3 regions of the Romboutsia sp. 1001216sp1 genome follow, and region 3 is predicted to be linked to each of the others. Evidence: riboswitches for the same ligand, from Rfam matches in the RefSeq annotation. Region 3 holds a riboswitch; each other region holds the start of a gene.
What was found. Region 3 has a riboswitch for cyclic di-GMP ahead of ABHC41_RS01865 (flagellar basal body protein). Riboswitches for the same ligand answer to the same signal wherever they lie in the genome.
Positions count from the first base shown of each region.

Region 1: another riboswitch for cyclic di-GMP. It lies ahead of ABHC41_RS06600 (response regulator transcription factor); the one in region 3 lies ahead of ABHC41_RS01865 (flagellar basal body protein).
Region 2: another riboswitch for cyclic di-GMP. It lies ahead of ABHC41_RS07700 (SpaA isopeptide-forming pilin-related protein); the one in region 3 lies ahead of ABHC41_RS01865 (flagellar basal body protein).

Region 1 covers NZ_JBDPHA010000005.1:29,084-36,388, forward strand. Annotated here, with positions in the region: gene ABHC41_RS06560 (EAL domain-containing protein) at 1-614, shown strand, start outside; gene ABHC41_RS06565 (hypothetical protein) at 892-1,500, shown strand; gene ABHC41_RS06570 (LPXTG cell wall anchor domain-containing protein) at 1,568-2,551, shown strand; gene ABHC41_RS06575 (hypothetical protein) at 2,544-3,146, shown strand; gene ABHC41_RS06580 (hypothetical protein) at 3,146-3,922, shown strand; gene ABHC41_RS06585 (signal peptidase I) at 3,981-4,478, shown strand; gene ABHC41_RS06590 (class D sortase) at 4,490-5,074, shown strand; gene ABHC41_RS06595 (response regulator transcription factor) at 5,163-5,765, shown strand; cyclic di-GMP riboswitch class II at 5,921-6,004, shown strand; gene ABHC41_RS06600 (response regulator transcription factor) at 6,058-6,657, shown strand.
Region 2 covers NZ_JBDPHA010000006.1:85,991-93,295, reverse strand. Annotated here, with positions in the region: gene ABHC41_RS07710 (B12-binding domain-containing radical SAM protein) at 1-1,137, shown strand, start outside; gene ABHC41_RS07705 (tetratricopeptide repeat protein) at 1,260-2,402, shown strand; cyclic di-GMP riboswitch class II at 2,500-2,582, shown strand; cyclic di-GMP riboswitch class II at 2,732-2,813, shown strand; cyclic di-GMP riboswitch class II at 2,965-3,046, shown strand; gene ABHC41_RS07700 (SpaA isopeptide-forming pilin-related protein) at 3,121-6,288, shown strand; gene ABHC41_RS07695 (bifunctional enoyl-CoA hydratase/phosphate acetyltransferase) at 6,425-7,305, shown strand, end outside.
Region 3 covers NZ_JBDPHA010000001.1:360,774-368,078, forward strand. Annotated here, with positions in the region: gene fliG (flagellar motor switch protein FliG) at 1-149, opposite strand, end outside; gene fliF (flagellar basal-body MS-ring/collar protein FliF) at 166-1,728, opposite strand; gene fliE (flagellar hook-basal body complex protein FliE) at 1,751-2,068, opposite strand; gene flgC (flagellar basal body rod protein FlgC) at 2,084-2,488, opposite strand; gene ABHC41_RS01865 (flagellar basal body protein) at 2,493-2,816, opposite strand; cyclic di-GMP riboswitch class I at 3,270-3,351, opposite strand; gene ABHC41_RS01870 (CDP-glycerol glycerophosphotransferase family protein) at 4,236-5,714, opposite strand; gene ABHC41_RS01875 (class I SAM-dependent methyltransferase) at 5,780-6,349, opposite strand; gene ABHC41_RS01880 (NTP transferase domain-containing protein) at 6,578-7,228, opposite strand; gene ABHC41_RS01885 (HAD-IB family phosphatase) at 7,201-7,305, opposite strand, start outside.

The sequences.
Region 1 (7,305 bases), on a different contig from region 3:
GTGGATACATAAATGCAATAGGAAGATGGGTGTTTGAAGAAGTCTGCAAAAATTTAAACATTCAACAAAAAAATAATATAAAATCCGTACCCATATCTATAAACTTATCAAGAATAGAACTTTATCAAGACAATTTAATAAATACTATAAAAGAAAACATGAACAAATATAATATAAATCCCACCCTTATAGAAATAGAAATCACAGAAACAACAGCTTTAAAGGATACAAAATATATAAATGAAAAATTAAATGCAATAAAAAACTTAGGAATAAAAGTAGCAATGGATGATTTTGGAACAGGAAACTCTAATTTAAGTGGATTAAAAGATTTAAATATAGATATATTAAAGTTAGATAAATCACTTTTACAAGATATAGAAGTTGATTTGAAAGCAAAAACAATAGTTAAACATATAATGAGTTTATCAAGCGATTTAAATATAAAAACAGTGTGTGAAGGTGTTGAAAATAGTAGGCAAATAGAAGTGTTAAAGGAACTTAAGGTAAAGATAGTTCAAGGTTATGTGTTTTCAAAACCTGTAGAAGAAAAAAAGTATAATAAATTACTAGAACTTAGTAATATAGGTAGTACTAATTTTTCTAATAGTTAAGTTAATATAAATAAAAGTCGGGTTAAATACCCGACTTTTATTGTTTTTTTAGAAAAATAAATTAGAAATATTATTAAAGCTATACTTAAGTATACCATAGTGTACCTATTGGTATAGTAAAAAGAAGTAATGTTAATTACACCAAAAGGTAATAGCAAAGGTGTAATAAAATTTGGCTCTTAAGAGCAATATATTTTTTTATAGTAGTACAGTATCATTATTATTGTGATAATCGGTACGGATTAGCACGATAAAGTTTATTGGGGGGAATTATATTATGAGAAAGAATAAAACTATTGCATTTATGATGGCAGGAGCATTATTAGTTGGAGGAACTTTTTTAGGAACTAAAGCTTATTTTACAGATAAGGTAGAAGCAAGCAATAACTTAGTAATATCTATGGGTAAATTAGATTTAGAAGTAGAAGAGGGAGAATGGATATATGAAAGTACAATTCATGGTGATAAAGAAGCTATGGGTACAAAGGGGCCTATAAATCAATTTATCGGCAATGTAAAACCAGGTGATAAATTTGTAAAAGAAGTAACGATATCTAATTATTCAGATATAAACACTGATCTAGAATTGACAGGTGGAGAACCTGTTAAAGGATCAGAATTAGAAAGTGTTATAGCAAATGGATTTATAACTATAAAAGATAATAGAGATGAGGTATTAAAAGAATTAAATAATAATGATTCTATACAATACGAAAACGCAGATAAGAAAGCTACTTTAAGAATAGAAGTTCAAGTGAACTCTAGAACTCCAGAGCAAGATAATGAATACAATAGAGAAGAAAAAGAAGAGTACATAAACTTTAATTTTGACAAAGATATAAGCAAATATGTTATAGATGCTACACAAGAAGGTGCAAAAAAATAATATAAATTGCAATAATTAAAAAGGCATTCTTATTTAAAAGAATGCCTTTTTTAGAAAGAGGGATTATATGAAAAGTATAAAGAGAGCTTTAAAATCCCTAGCGCTTTGTTCAATTATGTGTATAACATTTACTGCACCAACTTTTGCGAATACTAAGTCCAACAAAGATGCAACTATACAGATATATGAACAACCGACGGGGTTATACAAACCAGGATCATCAGAAACTATGAGGTTTGTCATAAAAAATAATACAAATAAAAAAATGACAGTTAGAAAAATATATATAATTGAAAAATCAAGAGAAAATGGCCTTGATTTAGGTAAAGCTTTTGAAGAGATGGCAAAATATACAACTATAACTATAAAAGAAGCAGGAAATGAAGAAAATCAAGTTAGTGTAAAACTTAAGGATATATTGGGAAAAGATAATGGAGTTAGTTTAGATAAAAGTGTAAGCATAAATGGTAATAGAGAAAAAGAATTTATACTAACTATAGATATGGATGAAGAAATGAATAATGACGCTCAAGGCTTATTAAAAATATTTAGCCTAGGTGTTGTATATAACTTAAGCTCCGGCGGAGGTGGTGGAGGTGGTGGAGGTGGTGGTACAAACCCAGAGCCACCAGTGGATCCAGGTAATCCAAATCCACCGGTAGACCCAGAGCCACCAGTGGATCCAGAAAATCCAAATCCACCAATAGATCCAGAGCCACCAGTGGACCCAGAAAATCCAAATCCACCAATAGATCCAGAGCCACCAGTAGATCCAGAAAATCCAAATCCACCAATAGATCCAGAATCACCAGTAGACCCGGATAATCCAAATCTACCGATAGATCCAGAATCGTCGGTAGATCCAGGGAAACCAAACAAACCAGGCAATGGAAATAATGGAAGTAATGTTGGAGGATTAGGAGGCAAATTACCTCAAACCGGAAGTATAGTAAATGCAACAAGCCTTACAGCACTTGGAGCAGGTGTATTAGGACTTGGAATAGTCTTAGATAGAAAATCTTCTAACAAAGGAGATGATATAGATGAGTAGATTAAAAAAAGCTAAGAAATCAAAAAAATACAAATTAAAAGCAACTCTTAGTGGGGCTGTACTTATGCTAAGTATAGGAAGTGTTGGAGCTTTTGGAAGTTATTCATACTTTAGTGACAAAGTAAGTGCTAAAAATGACTTGGTTATAACTATGGGGAAACTTGACACTAGTTTATCAAATGGAATAGATATTAGTCTGAATAAAGATAAATTAAGTGATACTAAAAGTTTTTCTATTATAAATAAAGGGGATTTGAAACAAAATGTAGAGATAGATTTTTCAGGTAATTCAGGTGGAATAGATTTAGATTTATTAAGTTGTAATTTAAAAATGACATATGGTGGAAAAAGTGTGAAGCCACAGGGATATAGTGTATCTACATTAAAAGATCTTTTATCATTACAAAGTGCATATATTGTTGATAATAATGGAAATAAAGTTGAAGTTGATCCAGGAGAGTCTATTAATGTTTCAGTCACTGTTGGCATAAGAAGTGATATAACAGATGATGTTAAGAAAACATTAGAAGGAAAAAGTGCAGACTTTAACACTACTATAAATGCTATACAAATCGATGCAGGAGGTGTTGAATAATGCATATAAGAAGCAAATTTGTTATGGTAGGGATGAGCATGGCAGTTTTTTTTACAGGTGGATATATTGGTCATAGTTATTTTACTGCAAGTGATATAAAGGGCAATAGTGTTAGTATAGGCCAATTGGTAGACCCAAAACCAGAAGGCGGCTGTGAATTTGAAACTAATGCTTGGGTTCACGATGAAAGAGAAGATTTGTATATACAGTTAAGCACATCAATTATAAATCAAGGAACTGTAGAAAGTGTTAACTTTGAACAAGGAAGTGGGGAGTTCAGTAATAAACCAGAAGAGTCTGAAATTGAAGGTAATGGAATAAATATAGATTTTGATAAAAAAATAAATAGAGAAAATATTAGTACTAAGGAAGGTGGAGATGATTGGCTTATCTTAGAACTAAGAATACGTGATAAGAATAATAATTTAATAAGAGTTCGTTATAAAATAGAAATTACTAAGAATAAGAATGACAAATTAACAGCTCATTGGACTAAGCTTGGCTCAAAAACAGAAATTTCAGAAGAAGTGCCACCAAGTGAAATACCACCGAGTGAAGAGATGCCACCAGGTGAAGAAACGCCAGAAGTACCACCAAGTGAGGAATTGCCGCCATCTGAAGGAGTTCCAGAATCACCAGAAACTCCAGAATCAACAGTAGAGCCAGAAACTAAACCAGAGGAAGAACCAGAGAATAAACCAGAAGAAATACCACAACCAGAAACTCCAGAACCATCAGTGGTCGAAGCTCCTAGTGAAGAGCCTGTTGTAGAATAGAATTTAAATTAAAAAGGAAGAAGAGATTCTCTTCTTCCTTTAAATAAGGGGGACAATTATGGAAATTGAAAAAACACAACAAGATATAAAGCCTAAGATAGGAAAATTCTTATATTACTTTTTTATGGTATTTGCAATAATAATGCTTTTAAATGCTTTAACATCAAGAAGTGATAAGATGTTTAATCTAATTGGATTTAGAACCTATACTGTATTATCAGGAAGTATGGAACCAGAGTTTTATCCAGGGGACTTAGTGGTTACAATAAATAAAAATAAAGTTGATATAGAAAAAGAGGATATTATAACATTTGTAGATAATGGAGAAATTGTTACTCATAGAGTTATGGAGATAACTAATGAGGGATACAAAACAAAAGGAGATAACAATGATGTTTATGATCCAGATATTATTAAAAAAGATAATGTAATTGGGGAAGTTAAATTTAGTATACCTAAGATGGGATATGTTGCTCAATTTTTATCAAATCCAATGGTTATAGCTGCAGAGATGTTTTTATTAGCATTATTTATAATAATTATAAATAGAGATTAAAAGGTGAAACTATGAAAAAAATTATAGGGAAATCTTTAATTGTTATCGGTGCAGGCATAATTTTATTAACTGCATATACAAACTACAATGTTGAAAAAAATAATAATGATTTAGTTAAGGAGTTTGAAAAAAATATCCAAAATAATAAGAATAGTGAAAGTAAACAAATAGAAAAAGGCAAGGAAAAGACCATAAATAATAATCAAGACGTTATAGCTATTCTTGAAATACCAAAGATAGATTTGAAAGTTGCAGTAAAGGAAGGAACTGATCAAAAAACATTAGATTATTCTGTAGGTCATTTTGATCAAACTCAAATGCCAGGACAGTACGGAAACTTTGCAGTGGCAGGTCATAGAAACTACACATCAAATAAGTTTTTTAGCAATCTAGATGAATTACAAAAAGGTGACAATATAGTAGTACACACATTAGATGAAAAATATACTTACATAGTAGATAGTAAGGAAGTTGTAACACCAGATAAGGTGGAGGTTTTAGATTCAGATGAAAATAAAAAAATGATAACACTTATTACTTGTACTCCTAAATATGTTGGTACTCATAGGTTAGTAGTGAATGGATATATAGAGTAATTTTTTTTGGTACGTTAGGTATAATATACCATGGTCTAGTAAAAAACTATTGGGTGGAATAATGTAGTAGAAAAAGGGGGGGAAGAATATGAATATACTAATAATTTCAGAATCGTTTATATTAAAAGAAGCATTATCAACTTTATTTAAAGAAAAGTTTAAAAATATAAATATAAAAAAGGAAAAAGATGTTAAAAATTTAAGTAAAGATATAGGTATGTATGGCATGGCTATTATAGATATAAGGGAAAAGTGCAATTTTGATTTAAATATTATAAGCAATATAAAAGAAAATAATAAAAGAATAAAAGTAATAATTTATAATCTATATAAAGATGAAGAGATATGTATAAAATCTATAAGAAATGGAGCTGATGCATATATTACTGATATAGAGGATAAGGAAGATTTCGGATACATAATAAATAAGATAATGTCTGGTGGGAATTTTTATGATCCTTTTGTAGTTCAAAAGGCAATGAATAAAAAGGAATTTAATTGTAACAACGATATAACTATAAGAGAAAATGAGGTTATAGATGAAATAGCAAAAGGACTAAGTAATAGAGAAATAGCATCTAGGTTAGGGGTTACAGAGTATACAGTAAAAAAACATATAACTAATATTTTATATAAGTTAAATTTAAGAAATAGGCAAGATATAATAATATATATAAATAATTTAAGTTAAAAATGACGATTTATATATATAAATAATATAAAATGTATTTTTATGAAATAATATAGGAATTTATACTATAAAATGGAGAAGAGATTTTGTACAAAAAAATTTAATTTGTGATAATATTTATATATAAATATATTATTATTAAATTAATTAAAAAAACAAAATAAAGAAGCTTTGAAGTATATTCTGTATATGGGCACTTGGAATATATGGAGCTAGTAGTGCAACCGGCTATTTTAATTTATATATAGCTGGTTTTTTTATTTCTAAATTATTTTATGGGAGGAATATAAATATGGGTACATTAATAGTCTCAGAATCTTTTATGGTTAGAGAATCATTAGATAATTTATTTAGGTCTATTTACCATACTAAAAACATAGTAACAAATAGTATAAACGATATAGATAGAAAAAAGCTAATAGATATAAATTATATAGTGTTAGATATTAAAGAAAGCCAAGTAAAATTTCTAGATAAAATTACAAAAGATATAGAAAATAAAAAACTTATAGTACTAGACTTTGCTAAGAATGAGACTATATGCGAGAAAGCTATAAAAAATGGTGTAGATGGGTATATACTTAATATAGATAATAAAGAAGATTTTATATATAAGATAAATAGTATAAGAAAAGGAAAAAAATTTTATGATAGCGATCTTTTAGCAAATGTATTGGGCGGCAACAACTCAGATATAGAATTATTAACAGAGAGAGAAAAAGAAGTATTATACGCTGTTAGTAAAGGATATAGCAATAGAGAAATAGCACAAGAATTATTTATAACAGAGTATACTGTTAAAAAGCATATAAGCAGTATACTTTCTAAAATGAAATTTAGAAATAGAAAGGATATTATATTATACTTCAGGGACAAAGAGTTGGCTTGCTAAGTGACAAGGATTTTTTTATTAAAGGCGAGTAGTTGAATTAGTTATAAGAAAGAGGATGCACTAATTGGTATTGAACTTAAGGTCAAGTTATATAAAGTTGGATATGATATTAATGGTATTATTATTGAATTTTTAAGATAAATATAATAGCTATTACGAGGTAAAATTCGTAGTAGCTATTTTTATATATAATATGTACAGTTTTTTACAAAATATAATGTATGCCATATAGTAGACTAAGATTGAAATATTTTAATATAAAAACATATGAATGTAACTTACAAAGAAAGAATATTGGCAGGTACAATAGCATAAATTGTGTTTTGATTATTAATAATAAATATATATATATATATATATTTATTATTAATGGAGGTGATAAAAATTAAAAAAAGTACAAGGGCTTATAACATTAATATTATAATATTAATGACTACAAAATCAAACGCTATAAACATAAAATAATTCACTGATAAAGACATATACAACACATCAATAAAAATAAGCCAAGAAATCCAACAAGAAAAAATAGATACAATAATATTAATAAACGAAAAATCAACAGTAGATGCAATCATAGCAACACCATTAGCCACAATATATAACGCACCAATGATGCTTATCAATAAAGACAACATATCAATATAA
Region 2 (7,305 bases), on a different contig from region 3:
AGAGTAAAAAAAGATTTAAAGGCATTAATAGATGCAAGGGTATCTCAAATAAAGTTTATAGACAGAACTTTCAATGCTAACAAGAAGTTTGCACAAGAAATAATGAATTTCCTTATGGAAAATGACAATGGTTATACAACATATCATTTTGAAGTCACAGCACACTTATTAGATGAGGAAACATTAAACTTCTTAAAAGATTGCAAAGAAGGGTTATTCCAATTTGAAATAGGAGTACAAAGTACAAACCAGAAAACTCTTGATGCAGTTGGAAGAAGAGATGATTTTGAAAAATTATCTTATGCAGTTAAAAAAGTAGCATCGTATAGAAATATACATCAACATTTAGATTTAATAGCGGGACTTCCATATGAAGATTATGCAAGCTTTGAAAATTCATTTAATGATGTATTTAATTTAGGTATAGAGCATATACAATTAGGGTTCTTAAAGATGATAAAAGGAACTGGTATAAGAAATACTGCAAAAGAACATGGATATAGATACAAAGATTATACACCATATGAAGTATTATATAATGATTATATAAGTTATAGCGAAATGATAAAGTTAAAAGATATAGAAGAAATACTAGAAAGATACTATAACTCTAAAAACTTTGTATTGTCAATGAGATACATAATACATAATTATTATGAGCAAAGTCCATTTAAATTCTTTGAAGAATTTGCAACTTACTTTGATGAAAATGGGTATTTTGATGTAGCACAAGGTAAGAATCAATTATATAAAATATTATTAGATTTCTACAACGATAAGATAAATGATAAAAATGAATTATTTAATGATATATTAAAGTATGATTATATATCATTAGGTAAAACTTCAAATTTACCTCAAATATTCAATAAAGAAGATGTAGAAGATTTTAAAAATAGATGTCATATGTTCTTACAAAATGAAGATAACATATTAAAATATATACCACAGTTTGAAAATAAACCAGCTAAGCATATAATAAAATATGTTCATTTTGAACCATTTAGATTCGATATATTAAAGTTAAAAGAAGATATACATGCTGATATAAAAGAGATAAAAAATATAATTTTATTTGTCTATGATGATGATAACAAAGTTTTTGAAAAGTCAAAGTCATATAGTGTTAACATATAATATTAAATGCTAATTATTACATATTGGTATTATATATTATGAAAACATATCACATAAATTTTTAATGGGTATAAACATTAATAGATTAAAAATTATTATGTGAAGTTACAAAGGAGGAAAAAATGAAGTTTAAAATAGAAAAGTATTTATTAAAGAAAACAGAAGAATTATCTTTTATAACTATAAAACATGGTGGAGAATTTAACTTAGAAGGTTACACTATACCTAAGGGTGGATTAGATGTACCTATAAAAAATGAGGTATTAGTTAAAGGAATAAAAGAAAAGACAGCACAAGATAAGATAAATACAATGTCTATAGCAGATGCTATGATATATATAATGGGTATTGATAGCCAATTTAAGTATAATGAAGAATACAGAAAATTTTTAGATGCTTTTAGCAAAAAAGTAAATATAAATATAAAAGAATATATGGGCTATATGTCTAAAAAATACTTTGATATTGGTGAGATAACTGATTCGTTAATATACTTAAAAGCTATGATAAGTATGTATCCAAATGACATAGATGGATTATATCATTATTCAATAGTTTGCCAGGAACTAGCAAAGCAGTATCAAAAAGATATGGACAAAGAAGCTATGAATAAGTTTTTATTAGAAGCCTTAGAAAAGTTGGAAATGGTTATACAATTAGATGAAAACTTTGCTTTAGCTTACTATCATTTAGGATACCATTACTACAATCAAGGTCAATATTTAAAGGCTAGAGTTATATGGGAAGAAGCACAAAAATTAGGGTTAGATGCAGACTTAATGGCAGAGGTTCAAGAAAATATAGGAAAGATGGACTTTAAAGTTCAATATGAAGAAGGTTATAATTTAGTATTCCAAGGAAAATGTGAAGAAGGACTAGAAAAATTATTACCTCTTGAACAAGATCATCCTGATTGGTGGAACTTATTATTTATGATAGGATTAGCTTATAAAAATATGGGTGAATTTGAAGAAGCTAAGAAATATTTTGAAAAAATACTTATAACTAAACCACATCAAGTAGATACAATGGTTGAACTAGGCCTTTGTGAAGCTAGTATGTTCAATATAGATAAAGCTATAGAACACTTTGAACAAGCAGCTAAAATAAAAGAAGATCCAGAAATATTATGCAATTTAGGGATGGCATATCTAAACAAAGGTGATATAGATGATGCTATATATTATATAGAAAGAGCTTATGAATTAGATCCACAAGATGAAATTACAGTGGCATGTTTAAGAGAACTTGATAAATATAGATAAAAAATAAGTTAAAATTTACTATAAAAAAATCTAAAATTGACTTTAACTAAATTAAAGGGTATAATAAATCACTGAGATTATATAATTATATTCAAAAGTTAAAATTAGGAGCGAAGAAGTATACCTTGTATATGGGCACTTGAGGTATATGGAGTTAATAGTGCAACCGACTATTCAGATAATATTTAAATATTATTCGAATAGTCTTTTTTATTTTAAGATACAAGTTTATTGATAAGACATTAATGAAAATTAAATGAAAGCTAACAATTTTATATAGCATAAATGCGAACAAATTAAAATAATTAAAAGGACATAAATACATATAAGCTAAAAATAGGAATGAAGAAGTATACCTTGTATATGGGCACTTGAGGTATATGGAGTTAATAGTGCAACCGACTATTCAGATAATAAATCATTATTATCTTGAATAGTCTTTTTTATTTTAAAATAAAAGTTTATTGATAAGACATTAATGAAAATCAAATGAAAGCTAACAATTTTATATAGCATAAATGCACACAAAGCAAAATTATTAAAAGGGCATAAATACATATAAGCTAAAAATAGGAATGAAGAAGTATACCTTGTATATGGGCACTTGAGGTATATGGAGTTAATAGTGCAACCGACTATTCAGATAATAAATCATCATTATCTTGAATAGTCTTTTTTATTTTAAAATAAAAAGATTTAAAAAGGGTGGTGAAATTTATTGAAAAATAAATACAAGTTAGGAAAAAAAATAATATCGATACTTACGTCAGTACTAATGGTTATAAATGTGTTAATTAATACACATTTTGCGTATGCTGAAGAAGTTAAGACAGATAATCAAGGGGATACAATAGAAGTATCTATAACATGTGATAAAAAAGAGATTGAGCCTGGAGAAAAATTGAATTTTAAACTAGAGTATAAGGCTAAATATGGTCCAGGGAGTATAAAACCAGGTGATACTATAGAATTTGAAATGCCTAGTTGGCTTGAAAGATTTAGCTTTAAATTCCCCCCAGAGCATTTTAAAAGTGTACAAATGGAAGGTAATAAAGTAGTAGCAACTTTTGGGGATGATGTTTATGATGCAATAGGAGGATATGTTAATGTATCAGCATATGCAGATAAAACGGAAGAAGTAGATAATCAGAAGATAGAGGTATGGGTTGATGGAAAACCAGTTACTAGCATAGAAATAGCTATAAAACCATCTAATGAAACAGAGCCTATAATAGATAGACAGATTCTTAAAACTATAAATAATTATGACCATGTAGATTCAGATGGAAATACGGTAGGAAATATATATTATCCAGTACTAGGAAAAACTCAACAATATAGAGTATATGTTAATGAGAAATTTTCAAATATATCAAATGCAGTATTAACAGATAATATGCCTGAAGGAATGGAGCTTATACCAAGTTCTGTAAATGTAATTAAAATAGAAAGAGATAGCGCAGAAACAGATGTCACAGATAGCTTAAATATAAGCAAATCATCTAATAGGCTTAGTATAAACTTTGGAAATATTAAAGATAAATATATTGTAACTTATAAGACAAAGATTACTCAAAATTTGAGTTCTTATAAGAATACAGCAGTATTTAATAAAAGCGATGGTAAGTTAAATAGTACTGTTATATTAAAACAAAAAAATGAAGCAAAAGATGTTATAAGTAAGTATAGTTATACCTCTGCTAAAAATTCAGAAGGTAAAAATGTAGCATCTATGAACGAAAATGTAAGATATAGAATAGATATTAATGAAAATAGGTCAAATCTTAAAAATGTAACTTTAAATGACTTTACACCTAAAGGAATGGAACTTTTAAAGGACAGTATAAGTATAGGTAAATACAATAAAGATGAAAGCTTTGAGTGGGTAACAGATCAATTTAAAGATAAAATAAACACTAATAATGGAAATTTAACTATAAATTTTGGAAACGTAGATGATTACTATATTGTTTGTTACGACATGAAGATTACAAATGTTGAAGATTCATACTCAAATACTGCAAAGTTATCATACAATGGAACTAGAAATAGTGTTGATGATACGGTTAAATATGAATACAATGCAGGAGCTATAAATGCTCACAAATCTGTTGATAAGACTAAATTAGAAAAAGATGATGACCAAAGTGTTGTATATTCTATAAACTTTGAGAGTTTTGGTGTATTCCAAAAGGGATATATAGATTTAGTAGATAAATTAGATCCGAACGTAAAGATCGTAAAAGTTGAAGTTCCAGATGCTTTTTCTAGTAAAATAGATAAAGCAAATAATACAGTCAATATTATCAATGATAAGGGACAAATAAATTACAAAGAAAATTTAGAAGTAAAAATATATACTGATTTTAGCAATGTAAAAGATGGAACAACTGTATCAAATATAGCTAAAATAAATGGTAATCCAAGTAATAAAGTTGAAACTAAAAAGGGATATGCTTTTGAAGCTATTAAAGTTGATAGTGAAAATAAGGAAAGTAAGCTTAGTGGAGCTATATTTAATCTAAAAGATTCTAATAAGAAAGTTATAGGAAAATTAACTAGTGATGAGAATGGATTAATTAAATCAGATGTAGATAATGTAGGAACATATTATTTACAAGAAGTAAAAGCTCCAGAGGGATATTCAGTAGATGGAAAAGACATAAAGTTTACTATAGAAAAAAGTGATATAGGAACTGTTAAAAATATAGGAACTATAACAAATGAGAAAACAAATGGAGAAGTAGAAATAAAGAAAGTAGATAAAGATAATACAAGTAAAGTGTTACCAGGAACAGAGTTTGAAATACAAACACAAGATGGGCAAAAGGTAACAACGATAATAACTGGAAAGGACGGAATAGCAAGAGCAAGTCTAAAGCCAGGAAAGTATAAAGCAGTAGAAACAAAAGCATCCAAAGGATATATATTAACAAATGAAGTACAAAACTTCGAAATAAAGTTTAATCAAAAGGAAGATGCAAAATTAGTATTTGAAAATGAGAAGCAAGAAATTCCTACTGAAAAAATTAACAATAAGTTAAATGAATCAGAGAATAAATCAAGTGGAGAAGTAGAAATAAAGAAAGTAGATAAAGATGATACAAGTAAGGTGTTACCAGGGACAGAGTTCGAAATCCAAACACAAGATGGGAAAAAGGTGACAACGATAATAACTGGAGAAGACGGTATAGCAAGAGCAACTTTAAAGCCGGGAGAATATAGAGCAGTAGAAACAAAAGCATCAGAAGGATATGTATTAACAAATGAAGTACAAAATTTTGAGATAAAGCCTAATCAAAAAGAAAATATAAAATTAGTTTTTGAAAATAAGAGGGAAGAATTGCCTGTAAAAGATACTAATAATAAGCAAAGTGAATCAGAAGATAAATATAATAATGATAATAAAGTAGTAGATGAAAAAACAAATGGAGAAGTAGAAATAAAGGAAGTTGATAAAGACAATCCAAGTAAAATGTTGCCAGGAACAGAGTTTGAAATCCAAACACAAGATGGAAAAAATGTGACAACAACAACAACTGGAAAAGACGGAACAGCTACAGTAAGTCTAGAACCAGGCAAGTATAAAGCAGTAGAAACAAAATCATCAGAAGGGTACCCATTAACAAATGAAGTACAAAATTTTGAGATAAAGTCTAATCAAAAAGAAAATGTAAAATTAGTTTTTGAAAATGAGAAAGATGAAGTGTCTGAAAAAAATACTAATAGCAAGACAAAGGAATTAGAGCATAAATATAATAATGATAATAAAGTATTAGATAAAACTACTAATACTCCTAAAACAGGAGAAGAATCTATAATAGGATATATTGCATTAGTTATATTAGCTTTAGTGGGGATTGTATTTATAAACAAGAGAAAGTAAATAAAAAAATAGTATTAGTGTATTATGCTAATACTATTTTTTTAATTTTATAGAATATTTAGACTATACTACTAGAAAACTATTTTAGTACTAAATGTGATATTATTTAAATATATATAACAAGGGGGAGTATGAGATGATAAAAGATTTACACGATATGTTAGACAAACTAAAGCAAGAAGAAAAAGTAATACTTTCAGTTGCAGCAGCAGAAGATAGAGAAGTTTTATTAGCTATAAAGGATGCAGTTAATAAAGAAGTTATACAACCTATATTAGTAGGACAAGCAGATAAAATAAAGTCTATATCAAATGACATAAACTTTGAGTTAGAAGGTATAACTATAATAGACTCGCCAAGTATAGAAGAAAGTGCAAAGATTGCCGTAGAGTTAGTGTCTAAACAAGAAGCTGATTTTGTTATGAAGGGATTACTTGATACATCAATACTATTAAAGTCAGTGCTCAATAAAGAGTATGGACTTAGAACAGAGAGTTTACTTAGTCATGTAATGATATATCAACTTGAAAACTACCATAAGCTTTTAATATTAACAGATGGCGGAATGAACATATCTCCAGATTATGAACAAAAAGAAAAAATACTAAAAAATGCAATACAAGCGGCAAAATGTTTAGGTGTGGATGAGATAAAGGTAGCATGTTTAGCAGCAAAAGAAAAAGTAAATCCAAAAATGCAAGCTACAGTAGATGCTAGACTATTACAAGAAGCTTGTAAAGAAGGTAAATTTGGAGAAGGTGTTATAGTTGAAGGTCCACTTGCGTTTGATTTAGCTATATCAAAAGAATCAAGTGAAATAAAAGGATTTAAAAGTGAAGTAAGTGGAGATACAGATATATTACTAGTTCCAAATATTGAAGTTGGAAATGGAATAGGAAAATCATTTACATATATGGCAAATGCGAAATCAGCAGGAATTATAATGGGAGCAAAAGCCCCAGTAGTATTGGTATCAAGAGCAGATAGTCATGAATCTAAGTTATATTCTATAGCATA
Region 3 (7,305 bases):
ATATCCGCTGAAACGTCAGTCCCTAATGTCATTAAGAGTACTGCTGCCTTTCTAGCACCAGTAACTCTTCTCACTTTAGGTATATCACCTAAATCAAATGCATTTCCTGATTTAGTACTCTCTACTGATTTAGTAACTTCATTTTCCAAAACAAACTACCACCCTTTACTCATTTAACCAATTATTTATTAATTCTGTAACTTCTTCTATATTTTCTGAAGCGTATATCTTAACTTCTTCCTCTAAAGTCATATTATCTTCATCATCTTCTAAATTGTGTAGCCTATGTTTTTCCATTTCTTCTAGCTTTTGATTTATCATATCTATTTCATTAGATTCATCTATTTCATCAATTTCTTTAGATTTATTCTTTTTCTTAATAACAAATATAGCTATAAGTGCTATTACTATAACTAGTAATAATCCGGCTACTATATATCCTGTTGTTTTTAATAACTTAGCCACTTCATCTTCATCACCTAATGCATTTTTTAGATTCTTTTTAGCATTTGCTTCAAAGTCCATAGCAACAACTACTACATCATCGCCTCTATTTTTTTCTACACCAATGGTATTAGATACCATATCTTTAACGTCTTTAATATCTCCCGCATCTAATTTGCCATCTATAGCAACCGAAGCAGTTATTCTATTTAATTCACCTTGAGCCTTAACAGTTTTAATTTCTGTCTTTCCTACTTCATACTTTATATCTTCACTTTTACTTTCAGTAGTTCCATCATTTACATTGCCTTTATTATTCATATTGTTATCAACAGTACCACCTGTATTTACTGGCTCTGTAGATTTATTTTCACTTTTTGACTCACTTACTATAACCTTGTTAGGATCTATTATCGTTTGAGTTTTTTCATTAGTGTCAAAATTCAAATCAGCATTAACAGTTGCTCTTACTTTTCCCTCTCCAAATATAGGTTCAAGTAATCTAACTATATCTCTTTCTAATCCTTTATCTAGATCTCTTTCTGCCTTAGTTGCAATATCAATCCCATTAGAATTATCGCTAGAATTTGATTTTCCATTTTCATCAAATATTCCTTCTGATAATAAGACCATATTTTGGTTGATTACCTCAACATTTTGTTTCGGTATATTTGGTGTACTTGCGGATACTAAAGATATTATAGATTTAACTTGTTCTTGACTTAATTGTTCTCCTACATTTAAATCTACATAAACGGCTGCTTTTCCAGGTATGCTCTCTTTAGCAAATACAGATTCTTCACCTTCTGTTATATGAACTCTTGCATCTTGTACTTGCGGAAAAGTTTTTATAGTTTTTTCTAGTTCACCTTGAATCATTCTTTGTTTTTTTACCTCAAATTCTTCATCTGTAAGACCTAACGATGATCCTTCATCCATAAGTTCAAATCCTTTAGAACCATTTGAAACTTTTCCAGATAGTTCAAGTCTTAACTTATCTACCTGATCTTTAGGTACATATATACTATCGCCCTCTATTTTCGTTTCAATTTTTTCTTTTTCTAGTTCTTTAGTTATAACAGATGCATCATTTGAATCTAAACCCGAGAAAAGAACATCATATTTATTATCATTTTTATACTTAATTCCAAATATTATAGCTAATATAATTGCAATCACTCCAACTATAATGGCTATTTTCTTTTCTTTTCTCATTTCCTTAAATTTTTCTTTTCTTGTTTTTATAAAATCTTTTATTTTTTCTATTATCTCTTTAAAATTCATCTATCTGCTCCTTATTAAGGAATTACAATTGCACTCTATTAATTTCTTGGTAAGCATCATATAACTTATTTCTAATCTCAATCATAAGTTGCACTGACATTTGAGATTCTTGTGCTGATAGCATAACATCATGCATAGAAACATCTTCACCTTTTATAAGCGCTTCTATCTTTTCATTTGAATTTATAATACTATCATTTACCTTACCTATAGCATTCTTTATAACATCTTCAAATTGCTTGTCTGGCTTTTCATTTCCTTTAACTTTATATGTAGTCTTATTATTAATAGCATTAGAGAATATATCAGAATTAATATTTATATTGCTTATTCCTGTCATTTAACCACCTACTTTCTATCTACCTATCTCTAAAGCTTTAGATATCATATTTTTTTGAGCATTTAAAGTATCTACATTAGATTCGTAAGCTCTCGATGCACTTATAAGATCTGACATTTCAGCTAATAAATCTACATTTGGATATTCTACATATCCATCTTTGTCTGCATCAGGATGATTTGGTTCATATATTTTTCTGAGAGGAGATTTATCTTCTTCAATCTTTTTTGTTTTAACACCTAACATCCCTAATTTTTCATCATAATTTTCTTCAAAGCTAGCTACTTTTCTCCTATATGCTCCTCCATTTTTAGTTCTTGTAGTCTGCATATTAGCAACATTCGAAGATATTATATCCATTCTCATACGTTCTGCTGTCAGACCACTTGCACTAATTCTCATACCACTAAAAACACTCATTTATTTACCTCCCAGATATTATACTTTTTGTCATAGCGATTTTTATATTTGTAAGACTTACTAACGCATTATATTCTAATGTCGTAGCTGCTTGATTAACCTTCTCATGTTCAATATCAACGTTATTACCATCTTCTCTGACCACAGATTCCTTATCAACCTTTAACTTTATACTAGGAATTTCTAGTTTATTCTTTAAAGTATCTTCGAAACTAACATACTTTCTTTTATACCCTGGAGTATTTATGTTAGCAATATTTTCTGCAATGGCATTACTCCTTAAATGTGTAGCATCTAATCCCATTTTCATTAAATTATAGATTTCCATATTACTCTCCTCCATTAATTTTATAAATCAAAAAACCACTCTATAAAGAGTAATTTTGTATACTACATAGCATACTATCATTGCTAGAATTTGATTATTTTAGATATAAAATTAAATCAATATATTTATTATTCGTTTTCTTATATTTAATTTTCTTATCATTTTAATTATAAACTTTTACTTATTTTTTTCTATATAATTTATACTATTACATAATTTTTCCTATAATAAAAAATGTAAGATACATAATGAACTTTGATAATATAATTGAATTATTAGATTTATTAAAATATTATTTCTTCAAAAAAAAATAACTCTAAAGAGAGTTATATAATATCAGCGTCGATAAATAGAGATGCATAATTTGGACACAAACAATCAAAATAATTTATATATTATTCATAATTCTCCAAAATTATAAACCTTATATATCGAAAACAAAAACACACAGTTTTTTGCAACTGGCTAGCATAGTTTCTACTTTAGCTCCTATAGTTTTGCGTCACTAGATTTCTCTAGCTTGCCTATTTTGTTTTTCGTTCTTTTTTTACACTTTTCGACATTTTTTTCCATACACTAAATATTATAGTATAATTACCATTTAATCAAGTTTTTATTTGTATTTTCTTACTATTTTTTTTCAAACTAATATTAAAAATACATTTAAACTTATTTGTTAAATCACAAAGTGTAATTTTATTTTATATTATACGGCTGATATAATTAGAACTTTATATTTTTTATTAAAATAATACAAATTATGTATTAGACAATAAATTCTACATCACTAAAAATTTTTAACTTAAACATCCTTATTCAGATTAATTCATAAATATTATAAATTTAGATAATATTCCTATTTTTTTCAATTATGACTGTAATTTTATTTATAAATTCAAAATATTAAAACCAGAAAATTAAATACATTTATATCTATATTAGTTCCTAAAGATATTTTTGATATAAATATTGATTTAACACTCAATTATATTAATAAAATTTCTTATGATACTTATCTACCTTATTAATAAATCAAAGCTTATTATACTAACAAAATGTATAGTAAAGTTAGTTTTTACTTAGATAAATTTTATAACATTTGCAATATTAAAATTTATTCTTTCTTTAAAGAAAATTTAATATTGTGTTCATATAATATTATAAAAATTCATGATTTTGAAAAATGATTAAAGACTTTAGTAGTAATTTAACTACTTTTAATTTAGATTTATTTTATGAACTTATCGGGATATGTATAAAACTATTAATTATTATAAATACTCTTATAGTTAAAATTATATACCTGTTTTAATTAATACTTAATATTTTTAATAATAAAATACAAAAAGTCTTGTAAAAATAGTTACTTAATATAATAAGTTATTCATGACTTTTTGTATTTAATATCATTGTGAAATTTTAAAAATAATTATTTTCAATACACTGCTTTATATGTTTGTGAACTTGTTCTCCACAACTACCATCAATATTTGAAAGAACAGTATTTAGTGCATTAATTCTATTATCTTTTTTGTAATCTTTTTTATTGACTACTAAATCTATAAATTTATCTACAGTCATTTCATCTTCACCAACTATATAATTAGAAAATATATCAAATACTTTTTCATGATAGTATTCTCTGTTTAATTCTATGTCATATATTAAAACAGGTTTTCCTGTAGCCATATATTCAATTAATACAGAAGACCTATCTGTTATTAGTGCATCAGATATTTGAAAAGCTTCGTAATAACTAGGTGAATTATCAATAATTATATTTTCTGTATTTTTTGCTGAGCTTAATAACTCTTTATATCTTTTATAGCATTCTGGGGCTCTTGATTTAACATATGACAGCTCCAGTGGGTGAGGTCTATATATTAATCCATAGTTTAAATCATTTCTAATTTTATTAAAGACTTCTTCAACTTCATCTAATACTTTATCTCTTCCATTTATAACTTTCATTAAGTTTGTAGTCCATAAAAATACCTTTTTACCTTTAAATTTATTTTTATAATAGTCATTTGTAGTATTTGATTTTAGACTACTAACTAAAGCATCAAATTTAGGTGACCCAAGAGGCAATAATTTCTCTCTAGCTACCCCACTATATTCTGCAATGTCTGCAAATGCATGAGATTGTACAACAACTTTATCAAATTCTCTTGTTCCTATAAATGAGTAAAAATCTTTATAAAATGAAATTGGATAAGTACCTAATATTCCATAAGTAACATATACTAGCATATCTGTATATTTTTTTAAATTATAAGAAAAATAGTTGCTATCTACTCTAGTAGCATTATTATATTCATCATATTGATTGTGTATATATATAACATCTGGACTAATTTTTTCTAAATCAAATGTTTTATAATCAGTAATAGGTACATATTTAGGCAACATATCACCTTCATATGTAAATATAGCGTCCATATTCCCATTTCTATTATAAATTAACTTATAATATGGAATTGGTACTACATAACAATTACAATTTTCATCTTCTTTAGCTTCTTTCCAAATACTTTCAAGGCTATTCCACATAGATGCATTGTATGGCATAAAAACAATATTATATTTTTCCTTAATATTTTTATTTATAATATCTATCATATCATTTATCATATTAATAATTTCTTGGCAATCATAAAGTGTATCTGTATCTTTTGTTTTATTTAAATCTTTTAATTTTTCTAATATACTATTTGATAGATTATAAAGTCTACCGTCACATTTTTTAGCATTTTCAAAGCTATTTTTAACTGTATTAATAGCTTGTATACAAATTTCAGACATAAACTCATAGTCTGTATTTAAATTTTTAATTATATAAGAAATCCCTTCTATTGAGGTTTTTAAAATTTCTATTATTCTTTGTTTTTCATTCATTTTTAATCACACTACTTTCTATAAATCCAAGATTTAAATTGTAACTTTAGTTATAAGTTTATTGTTTAACCTCTATTTAAAATAAAATAGTGTCTCTCAGTTTCTTTGTATTGTTTTTTATCAGTTAGAAACATTTCATTTTCTATAATCTTAAATCCATTATTTATAAGAACTTTAAAAACATCTATGTATTCATCAATTGTTCTATATATAACATTATATTCACTATTTAATTCATTAGAGTAAAAATCACCTAGGGTTAATCTTTCTTTTGTAGCAATTGGTGATGCTATATATATCATAGCCTCTTTATCTAAGACTTTAAGTAAATTTTCAAAGCATATGTTAAATTCTTCATCATTTATATACATTATAAGACCTGCTAAAATTACTTTATTAAACGGGGCATTACTTTTTACAACCTCATTATCATATATATTTATAAAATCACATATTTGAAAATCATAACTATTATTACAACCTATTCTTTTTCTCGCTATATTAAGTAAATCTTCTGCAAAATCAGTACCTAAATAGTATTTACTATTTAATACTATCATTTCTGCTAATCTTCCTACTCCACAACCTATATCTAAAACTTTAGAATTTTTATCTATTTTTAATTTAGGTATTATAACCTCTTTTTCATACTCATCTAATAATTTTGCATATTCAGAATCATTATCGTTACATTTTACAGTTTTATAAGGATTATCTTCTGTGTACTTTTCTGCTCTTTTATCCCAAAATAGTTTTACACTTTTTTATTTATATTTATGTTTTCTTTATATACCCTTGTATTTTTTTTCGTCATCCCATTTCTCCTAGTTAAGGTTTGATTATAAATTCATATTTAACCGATTTTATTTGTATCCATTTTTATACCAATCTAAAGCTTTTTTATATTCATTCATATTATCTATTTCCTTTAAATTTACATGAACTACTTTTAAAGGTAAATTAGGTGTTATCATTTTATATACATGGTCATTTCCGCTATTAAGTTTATGTGCATATATTTTAAACAACCCAGTCCATTCATACTTTCCATGTTGTCTTGAAAAACTAACTGCATGTTCAGTTCCATCTATAAATTCAGTATCTATATATACTGGTTCATTAGTATATGGAGAACAAACACCTATTGCTTCTTCATCATCTTCTAATATAAATCTTTCGAGGTCTTCAGGTTTAAATAATACATCTCCATCTAATGATATAATCATCTCATTAGAATGTTTTTTCCCTAGTGATAAACTAGCAGCAGTTTTTGTATTAGTATAATCATGATTAAACACAAAAGTAATATCTTTTCTATATGAACAAACTACGTCAATAACTTCTTGGGCTTGATATCCTACAACAATTCTTATATCATCAAACTTGTCTAAACATTCTAATTGTCTTATTATTAATGGTTTTCCATCAATATCAATTAATGATTTATTAGTATTTAGACCTAATCTAGTTCCCATTCCTGCGCAACTTATAATAATCGTTTTAGAAACTGACATAATTTCTCCTCCTCATAAAACGCATAGTCACAAACATTTAATACACTCGGAGCTATTGGTCTAACAGCACCAAATCC